3 linked regions of the Fodinicurvata sp. EGI_FJ10296 genome follow. The protein of the gene in region 1 binds, or shares a complex with, the protein of each later gene. Links are inferred from orthologs where the notes say so. Each region holds a gene or a part of one and is shown on either strand. Other genes may lie near its edges.

The links.
Region 2: the proteins of dnaN (region 1) and ABZ728_RS13505 are in contact, whole or in part, in a solved structure (PDB 1OK7), measured with the Escherichia coli proteins. The link is inferred for Fodinicurvata sp. EGI_FJ10296 from one-to-one orthologs.
Region 3: the proteins of dnaN (region 1) and ABZ728_RS14750 are in contact, whole or in part, in a cryo-EM structure (PDB 8GIZ), measured with the Escherichia coli proteins. The link is inferred for Fodinicurvata sp. EGI_FJ10296 from one-to-one orthologs.

Annotation. Positions count from the first base shown.
Region 1 is NZ_JBFCVL010000001.1:597,542-600,619, forward strand. What follows is about bases 1-2,921. They hold dnaN (DNA polymerase III subunit beta), read left to right. Parts: upstream 1-859; coding sequence 860-1,984; downstream 1,985-2,921. Other genes in these bases: dnaA (chromosomal replication initiator protein DnaA), read left to right, coding at 1-472; recF (DNA replication/repair protein RecF), read left to right, coding at 2,006-2,921. Outside these bases: more of recF, read left to right, coding at 2,922-3,078. UniProt on the Escherichia coli protein: Confers DNA tethering and processivity to DNA polymerases and other proteins. Acts as a clamp, forming a ring around DNA (a reaction catalyzed by the clamp-loading complex) which diffuses in an ATP-independent manner freely and bidirectionally along dsDNA.
Region 2 is NZ_JBFCVL010000005.1:450,486-453,498, reverse strand. What follows is about bases 158-3,013. They hold ABZ728_RS13505 (DNA polymerase IV), read right to left. Parts: upstream 2,301-3,013; coding sequence 1,014-2,300; downstream 158-1,013. Other genes in these bases: ABZ728_RS13500 (response regulator), read left to right, coding at 2,670-3,013; ABZ728_RS13510 (DUF1849 family protein), read left to right, coding at 158-984. In the rest of the region: more of ABZ728_RS13510, read left to right, coding at 43-157. UniProt on the Escherichia coli protein: Poorly processive, error-prone DNA polymerase involved in translesion repair and untargeted mutagenesis. Copies undamaged DNA at stalled replication forks, which arise in vivo from mismatched or misaligned primer ends.
Region 3 is NZ_JBFCVL010000006.1:223,650-226,741, forward strand. Bases 2-2,936 are described here. They hold ABZ728_RS14750 (DNA polymerase III subunit gamma/tau), read right to left. Parts: upstream 2,606-2,936; coding sequence 398-2,605; downstream 2-397. Other genes in these bases: recR (recombination mediator RecR), read right to left, coding at 2-13; ABZ728_RS14745 (YbaB/EbfC family nucleoid-associated protein), read right to left, coding at 60-383. Also shown: more of recR, read right to left, coding at 1-1; ABZ728_RS14760 (hypothetical protein), read left to right, coding at 3,063-3,092. UniProt on the Escherichia coli protein: Part of the beta sliding clamp loading complex, which hydrolyzes ATP to load the beta clamp onto primed DNA to form the DNA replication pre-initiation complex.

The sequences.
Region 1 (3,078 bases):
ATGGCCCCATGTCGAAATTCCGATGAAGGTGATGGAGTATCTGGCCCACAAGATTTCCTCCAACATCCGCGAGTTGGAGGGGGCACTCAATCGGCTGGTGGCGCATGCGGAATTCGTCGGGCGCCCGGTATCCCTTGAAGGCACGCAGGAATTGCTGCGCGACCTGATCCGGGCCAGCGACCGGCGCGTGACAATCGACGAGATTCAGAAGCGGGTCGCGGAGCACTACAACGTCAAGGTCGCGGACATGCATTCCTCGCGGCGGTCGCGAATGGTCGCCCGTCCGCGCCAGGTGGCGATGTATTTGTCGAAGCAACTCACCGCGCGTTCTCTGCCGGATATCGGCCGCAAATTCGGTGGCCGCGATCATACGACGGTGATGCATGCCGTCCGCAAGGTCGAGGAGCTTTGCAGCGCCGACCCTTCCTTCGCCGAAGACGTCGACCTGCTGAAGCGGATGCTGCAGGGATGATCGTCACCGGCGCCCCCCGGGGCCGATATCTACAATGTTCGCACATCGGTATCGATTGCGAGATAGACGATTTCCACATCCTGATCGTCCCGGGCGCTGCGCGGTCACAAAGTGACGCGCTGCCGACCCGGGACCTCGTGCAGCAACTTGCCGACGTTGACACGCGAACCGGGCTCATCCGGGTCCGGGCCCCGAGCGATGTCGGGGGCGATCAGGAGGAGGTTGGCGCTGCAAGGACGAGGTTTGATCGCATAGGGGCCGATACTGGCACTGAGCTGATTCCGGGACCGGACTTCGTTCTGGAAAAGCCTCCCGGTCATTGCTAAAACCCACGAACTGACAGAGACGGCGCCGGAAGTCGCCGTTTCCAACCGAACGGGAACGACGATGAAGCTCACCATCGAACGCGCGACGCTGCTGAAATCTCTCGGCCACGTGCAGAGTGTGGTTGAGCGGCGAAACACGATTCCCATTCTGTCCAATGTCCTGTTGCGGGCGGCAGGCGGTTCGCTGTCGTTGACCGCAACGGATATGGACATCGAAATTGTCGATACCGTCGATGCCGACATATCGGTCGAAGGGCAGGTCACGGCGCCCGCTCACACCTTCCATGACATCGTGCGGAAACTCCCCGACGGCGCCCAGGTCGAGATCGACGCCACCGGCGAGACGCTCGCTGTCGTTGCCGGACGCTCACGGTTCAAGCTGGGGACTCTGCCGGTCGAGGATTTCCCGGAGATCGGTGGCGGCGAATTGCCGTTCCGGTTTACCGTGCCGGGTACGGATCTGCGCGAGATGATCGAACAGACCCGATTCGCCGTTTCGACCGAGGAAACGCGATACTACCTCAACGGCCTGTATTTTCATGCGGCCGATGGCGATCATGGCCGGGTGCTGCGGTCGGTCGCGACCGACGGGCATCGTCTGGCGCGCGCCGAAATCGCCGAACCCTCCGGCGCCGAACAGATGCCGGGCGTGATCGTTCCGCGCAAGACCGTCAACGAAGTTCACCGACTGATCGCCGATATGCCGGGCGACGTCGTGGTATCGCTGTCCGATGCCAAGATCCGGTTTTCCTTTTCGACAGCTGTCCTGACCTCGAAACTCATCGACGGCACGTTTCCGGACTATGCGCGCGTCATTCCCACCGGCAACGACAAGACGATCGTGCTCGACGCCAAGGTTTTCGCTTCGGCCGTCGATCGCGTGTCGACCATTTCCTCCGAAAAGAGCCGGGCGGTCAAACTGGCATTCAGCAGCGGTGTCATGACGCTGTCCGCTACTGCCGCCGATGCCGGCAGCGCGGTGGAGGAACTGGAAATCGACTATGACGGCGAGACTTTCCAGATCGGATTCAACAGCCGGTATCTCATGGACATTGCCGCTCAGCTCGGCGATGGCCATATACAGTTCGAGATGTCCGACAGCGGGTCGCCGACCATCATTCGGGCGCGCAGCGCCGAAGGCGAGGTTGGGGCGACATTATACGTCCTTATGCCGATGCGGGTATAGGGACGGGGTCAGTATTGACGCGTGAGAGACGTATCAACGGTCGCGGAAATTGATACGAACTGGCTGGCGGACAGTTCCGTCGACTCCGTGCGCGGGGCCGGGCCGGGTTCCGGATCTGACTCGGCGCCGGATTGCCGACCGGATCCGGCAGAGGGAACCATCCTGCATATCGACCGTCTTTCACTGACCGATTTCCGGAACCATTCGACGGTGACCATCGAGACGGCCGGCCGGTCGGTCGTGTTGGCGGGTCCCAACGGTGCCGGCAAAACGAACATACTGGAGGCTGTTTCTTTCCTGTCGCCGGGACGGGGGTTGCGGCGGGCCACGCTCGTCGATGTGGCGAGAAACGATGCGCCGGCCGACCGTCACTGGGCGGTGAGCGCGATTCTGATGCATGACGGCAGAACGGTGCGGCTCGGCACGGGGCCGGATCCGGAGGTGCCGACGGGTCAGGGTCGGCGGCTGGTCCGGATCGACGGTCAGTCGGTCTCCCAGGCCGCGCTCGGTGATCGGCTGGCAATGGTCTGGTTGACGCCGGCTATGGATCGGCTGTTCCTGGAAGGGGCGGGCAATCGTCGGCGGTTCCTGGATCGGCTCGTCTACGGCCACGATTCCGGCCATGCGGGGGCGCTTTCCGCTTATGAGCATGCGATGCGCGAGCGTTCGCGCCTGTTGCGGTCGGGACGTTTCGATCGCGCCTGGCTCGATGGGCTGGAAGAGACGATGGCGCGCAAGGGGATCGCCGTCGCGGCGGGACGCCGGTTTCTGGTGGAGCGGCTTCAACTGGCGGACTCGTTCGCCCGCTATGGTGATGGAATGGTCGATACCGTTTTCCCCCGGGCGGATATCGACCTGTCGGGGTCAATCGAAACATGGCTGGTCGATCGGCCGGCGCTTGAGGTCGAGGAGCGATTCCGGACCCTGCTCCGGGAGTCGAGAAGTCTCGACTCCGTGGCCGGTGGCGCCGCCGATGGTATCCATCGCAGTGATCTTCTGGTAAGTCATAGAGCGAAAGGTGTCGGCGCGGCTCAATGCTCGACGGGAGAGCAAAAAGCGCTTCTCCTCGGGCTGATCCTGGCCAACGCCAGACT
Region 2 (3,013 bases), on another replicon or contig:
CGCCAAGCGTATGTCCTGCACGGCCTTTGAAGCGAGGGGATCATGACAATCGTATTTCACGCGAGCGGGCGCCCGAACCCGGCAATCGACTGGAAGCGGCCGCTTGGCGGCGTGGGGCTGGCGGCGGCGCTGTTGCTGACCGGTGCGCCGATCGCCGATGTGGTCGCCGACACCCCGAACAGCGGGGTCGGTGGCCCCGGAGGGCTGGCCTCTCACCGGACCTTATACGAGTTTTCGCTGGCCGAGTCCGGCGCGCGCGGCGGGTTGGAGAGCATTTCCGGCACGATGTCCGCTGAGTGGTCGCATGATTGCGAAGGCTGGACGATCGCGCAAACCGTCGACATGGTGCTCTATGACCGAATGGGCGGTGCGATCGAGATCGCGTCCACCTATGCCACGTGGGAGGCTTTCGACGGATCGTCGTTCAGCTTCCGGCTGGCACAGGATTCCGATGTGACCGGTAGCCAGACCCTGCGTGGAACCGCTACCCGGCGCGACGGAAATGACGGGGGTGAGGGGCGAGTTGCCGTGGAGTACCGTTCCCCGACAGAGGGCAGCGAGACCTTGCCGGCCGGTATCATCTTTCCGGTCGCGCACACGGTCGAGCTGATCGAGCGCGCCGCAGCGGGCGAACCGTTCTATGCGGCCACCGTGTTCGATGGCACCGAGATGGATTGGGAACAGAAGGGCAGCGCTTTCGACATCAGCGCGACGGTTTCTGCCGCCGGGCTGCAAGCCGGACCTGAAACCGGATCCGAAACCGATGAAAGAATCGATGACAGCCTTCGTGAAGCCGAAGCCTGGCGCATCGTCCTGGCCCATTTCTCGTCGGATGCGGAACTCATGTCGCCGGAGTTCCAAACGACGATGCGGCTGTTCGGGAACGGTGTCGCCGACCGGCTCGCACTGGACTATGGCGATTTCGTCGTCGACGCCACGCTGACGGAACTGGAGCGCCTTCCCGAGCCGTCCTGCGAGGGATAGGCCCGCCACGTCCCGCTTGCCGACATCGCCTATTTCGGCAGCGACCGACCGGTGACGATCGCTCGATCGCCGAGCTTTCCGCGGATCGCCGTCATGGCCGATTCGACGGATTTTCGCTTTGCCAGGCCCGGATCGGCGAGATCGGCCGGATCGGCGTCACAGCCGGGCGCCAATTCCGATACGCCGACTCCGATCAGCCGGAATCCGCTGCCGGCGGCGGCTTCGCGCGCCATTGCCGAGGCCGTGTCGAACAGCCGTCCGGCCAGTTGCGTCGGCGAGTGGAGCCGCCGGTTGCGGGTTACCGTACGGAAGGATCCGGTTTTCAGTTTCAGGACGACGGTGCGGCCGCAGAGGTCAAGGGTCACCAGCCGCCGGGCGACTTTTTCCGAAAGTGGCCACAACCGGTCGAGCAGGGCGTCGATGTCGTTGATGTCACGGTCGAATGTCTGTTCGGCTGAAATCGATTTGGCCGCGCGTCCCGGAGAGACCGCGCGATCGTCGCGGCCCATTGAGAAGGCCGCCAGTCGCGTTCCGACCGAGCCATAGCGGGCCACCAGCCGCGCTGGATCGCGAAGGCGCAGGTCGGCGATCGTCCTGATATTGTCGGATGCCAGCTTGCGGGCCAGGGCCTGACCGACGCCCCACAAATCCGAGACGCGCCGGGGGCCCAGAAAATCCAGCGTCTCAGCGCGGCCGATGATCGCGAAACCGCGCGGCTTGTCCAGGTCCGACGCCATTTTCGCCAGAAGCTTGTTGTGGCTTAGGCCAACGGACACGGAAATGCCGGTTTCAGCTTCGATCCGGCGCACCAGCCTCGCCGAGACGACCGCCGGACATGCGCCGTGCAGGCGCTCGGTGCCGCTCAGGTCCAGGAACGCCTCATCGATGGACAGCGGCTCGACCAGCGGCGTTGCAGCTTCGAGTATTGAGCGAATCGCGCGGCCGGTTGACTTGTACTTCGCCATATCCGGCCGGACGACGATGGCATCGGGGCACGCTTCGAGTGCCTTGAACATCGGCATGGCCGACCGTACCTCCGACATCCGGGCGATATAGCAGGCAGAGGTGACGACCCCGCGACGGCCGCCGCCGACAATGACCGGGCGCTGCGCAATCGTGGGGTCATCGCGCTTTTCGACGGCAGCATAAAAGGCGTCGCAGTCCAGGTGGGCAATCGTCAGGGTCTTCAATTCGCGGTGCGCCACAAGACGGGGCGATCCGCAATGCGGGCATCGTGCGGGTAGCCGACCGTCGTGATCGGCTGTGGAATCGCAATCCCGGCACAGGGATGTTAACCAATTGTCATTGATCGACATGGTACGGCTATCATGAGATAAGAACGGGTTGATCATATGATGTTAACGGAAAACCCTTAGGGGTGACAGATGGTGCGCATGGTGGTTCGATTTCCGATCGGGCTATCTTCGGGAGACTGGTTCTCCGCCCGGAGGGGGAGGTCGATGCTATGGCGTGTATCTTGAGTGGGGATAGCGACCGATGACAGTCAATATTCCACCCGATCCGACTACCGAGGGGGCGCCGGGTTCAGCCAGCGATAATTTCTACGCCTTATTTGCCACGGTGACTGCCAGAATATAAGTGTCTGTGGCAGTCATTGTTACCTGACAAAAGTCAGCGTATAATCACCTGATCTACCTATTCGCCTTTGCCGAGGAAAAAACAATATGTCAAAGACGGTTTTGATCGTTGAAGACAATGAACTCAATATGAAGTTATTCAACGACTTGCTCGAAGCGCATGGATATACGACCCTTCAGACCAAGGACGGTATGGAGGCGCTGAAAATTACCAGAAAAGAAAAGCCGGATTTGATTCTGATGGATATTCAGTTGCCGGAAGTGTCCGGTCTGGAAGTTACCAAGTGGATCAAAGAGGATGACAACCTGAAGTCCATACCGGTGGTTGCCGTGACCGCTTTCGCTATGCGCGGCGACGAGGAGAAAATACGGGAAGGAGGCTGTGAAGACTACATAGCCAAACCGATCTCCGTTTCGAAATTCCTTGAGAC
Region 3 (3,092 bases), on another replicon or contig:
CCGGTCCCATCATGCCCGACTGTTCCCGCCTTCCTTGCCGGCGCTCGATACACGCATGATCAGAATGGCAGTTTCATGCCCGGCGGCAGCTTCATGTCGCCCATCACCTTTTGCGTTTCTTCCTGCACCCGAACCTCGACCTTTGCCTTGGCGTCGTTGATCGCCGCGACGACCAGATCCTCAAGAACTTCGGGGTCTTCGGGATCGATGAGCGACTTGTCGATCTTGATGGAACGCATCTCGCCACGGCCATTCATCGTGGCGACGATCATGCCGCCGCCGGATTGGCCGGTGACCTCGATTTCTCCAAGCTGGGTCTGCATGTCCGCCATCTTGGACTGCATCTCCTGTGCCTGCTTCATCATCTGGCTGAGATTCTTCATGGGATAGCCCCTTCCTATTCGAATTCGTCACCGGCTTCATCGATCCCGTAATCGGGGAAGCCGTGATCGGGATAGAACTCTGTGTCGTCGTCTATCGGGTAGCCGTCGTCGCCAAACGGGTCGCCGCCCTCGTGACCAGCCTCTCCCGGGATGGCAGGGGAAAAGGTGCCTGGACCTGACGGGGTCGAATCCCGGCGGCCAGCGACAGCGGCGCCGCGCACCGCATGAATATCGAGTATCTGCGCATTGGGGAAGCTGTTGAAAAGGGCCTTTACCGTCGGATTCTCTGCGGCTTCCTCCAGGCGGCGCTTGCGCGCGCTCTCGTCCTGCTGGGAAAGGGTCGGTTCGCCTTCGTCTCGCGAGACGCTGACCATCCATCGTTCGCCGCTCAGATTTTGCAGAAGTTGCATGATCTGGCTGGCGAGCGTGTCGGGCGCACCGGCGCGCGGCCGGAATTCCAGCCGGCGGGGCTCGTAGCGGACGATGTGGACGAACGAGTACAGATGCGCATGGATGAGCGGATCACCCTGTTCGGCGATCATATCGACGAGTTCACGGAAACTGCCGGGAAGAATCGTCCCGCTGGCAACCGTTTCGGGGTCGGGCCGTCGGTTGGCGGGATCGGCATCGCCGATCGGGAACGCGTCGGCAGCGGTGTCTGGCGAAACGCCCAGAGATGATTGGGGGGATGGTAGGGCGGACGAATGGGGGGACGTTCGGGGAGATCGCCCGACCGCCGCCGATCCTTCCGCCGCCGATCCCCCCGCTGTGGGCGCAGAAGCTGAGTGGCCGCTGGTGACCGGCGCATTGTGCTGCTGGTTCGACGGTGAGGCGGCCGTCGTAACGGTCCGTCCGTTCCCGGCAGCCTGGTGAGGGGGCGGCCCACTATTTCCATCGGGTGCCGGACCCGATGGCGATCGGGCGGCGTCCTGAGGCAGGGAGGCCAGCTTCTTCAGCAGGTCGTCCGGCGTCGGCAGGGCGGCGCCGTGTATCAGGCGGATCAGCACCATATCCAGCGCGGCGGTCGGGTCGGGCGCCGCCTGGATCTCGCCCAGGCCTTTCAGCAGGATCTGCCAGCACCGTGTCAGGGCGGGCATCGACAGCTGCTCGGCAAGGGCGCTGCCGCGCCGGATTTCCGCTTCGGGCAGTGTCGGGTCGCTCGCCAGGTCGGGGACGACCTTCCAGCGTGTCAGGAAATGGGTGAAGTCCAGCAGATCCTGCGTCACCACAACGGGATCGGCGCCGCTGGCGGACAGGTCGGCGGCCAGCGCCAGCGCATCGGCGGCTCGGCCGGTGACGAGGCTTTCGAACAGATCGATGATCCGCGTCCGGTCGGCAAGACCGAGCATTTCCCGAACCTGATCCGCCGTGACGGTGACCGCGGGGCCGTTCTCCGGCGAGCTGTCGTACCCCCCGGCATCTCCCTGGCCAGCCTGGCCGATGGCCTGATCGAGAAGGCTGAGGCCGTCGCGCACCGACCCATCGGCAGCGCGGGAGATCATTCCCAGGGCGTCCGGCTCGATCGCCGCGCCTTCGAGTTCCACGATCCGGCCGAAATGACGCTGAAGCAGACTGCTGTCCACGCGCCGCAGGTCGAAACGCTGGCACCGGGAAAGAACGGTAACGGGAACCTTCCGAATCTCGGTCGTCGCGAAGATGAACTTCGCGTGATCGGGAGGTTCTTCCAGCGTCTTGAGCAGAGCGTTGAAAGCCGCCCGCGACAGCATGTGGACTTCGTCGATAATATAGATCTTGTAGCGAACGGAGACGGGTGCATAGCGCACCGCCTCGATGATTTCGCGGATATTGTCGACACCTGTATTAGAAGCGGCGTCGATCTCGATCACGTCCACGTTGCGGTCGGCGGCTATGCTGATGCAGGCGTCACACTGGCCACAGGGTGTCGGCGTCGGCCCACCGGTGCCGTCCGGACCGGTGCAATTGATTGCCCGTGCGATGATTCGGGCCGTCGTGGTTTTGCCGACGCCGCGCACGCCGGTCAGAATAAAGGCATGCGCCATTCGGCCGGTACGAAGCGCGTTGGTCAGCGTCCGGACGAGGGCGTCCTGGCCAATCAGCTGGTCGAATGTGCCGGGTCGGTATTTTCGGGCAAGGACGCGATAGTCGCCGCCGTCCGCGCTGGCCGACATCGTGTCGGCCGCGTCTTCCGGCGCAGCGCCCGCGAGGGGCGTATCGTTCGGTGGGTCAGGAGTGTCGGCCACGGCTCAGCTCATTGCCCCCGTTCATCCCCGGCCCCGCGTCGTCTGAGCCGACATCCGCGCCGGGGCTGTGATCGTTCAAGAGGCGCCGCCGCGACGGGACACCACCCGGCGCAATATAGTGGAGACTGGACGACGACCCGAATCGAAACTCGTTACGGCTGCTCCCTTCCGGGCCTGACCGGGTTGGCGAGAGATCCGTCCGCCGCCAGCCTCCGACGCGGAATATCGGAAACGTGGCCGCAAAACGCAAGAGCCGTCATGCCTCCGCTGGTCGTTCTTTCAGGATTTCGCCGGTGGCGCGCGTCGGATTGCCTTCCGCGCTGCCGTCAGATCGCCTTGCGGCCCCATACCTTAGGCCACTAAACATTGATAAAATTGCCTTTTCCGGGCGGTGGCAACTAAACCCTAACCATTCGGTGATTGTCTGCTGACGGACGAATGTCGAACTGGTGGATCGGTGACGGGCAACGAGAGCGATACGACGGAG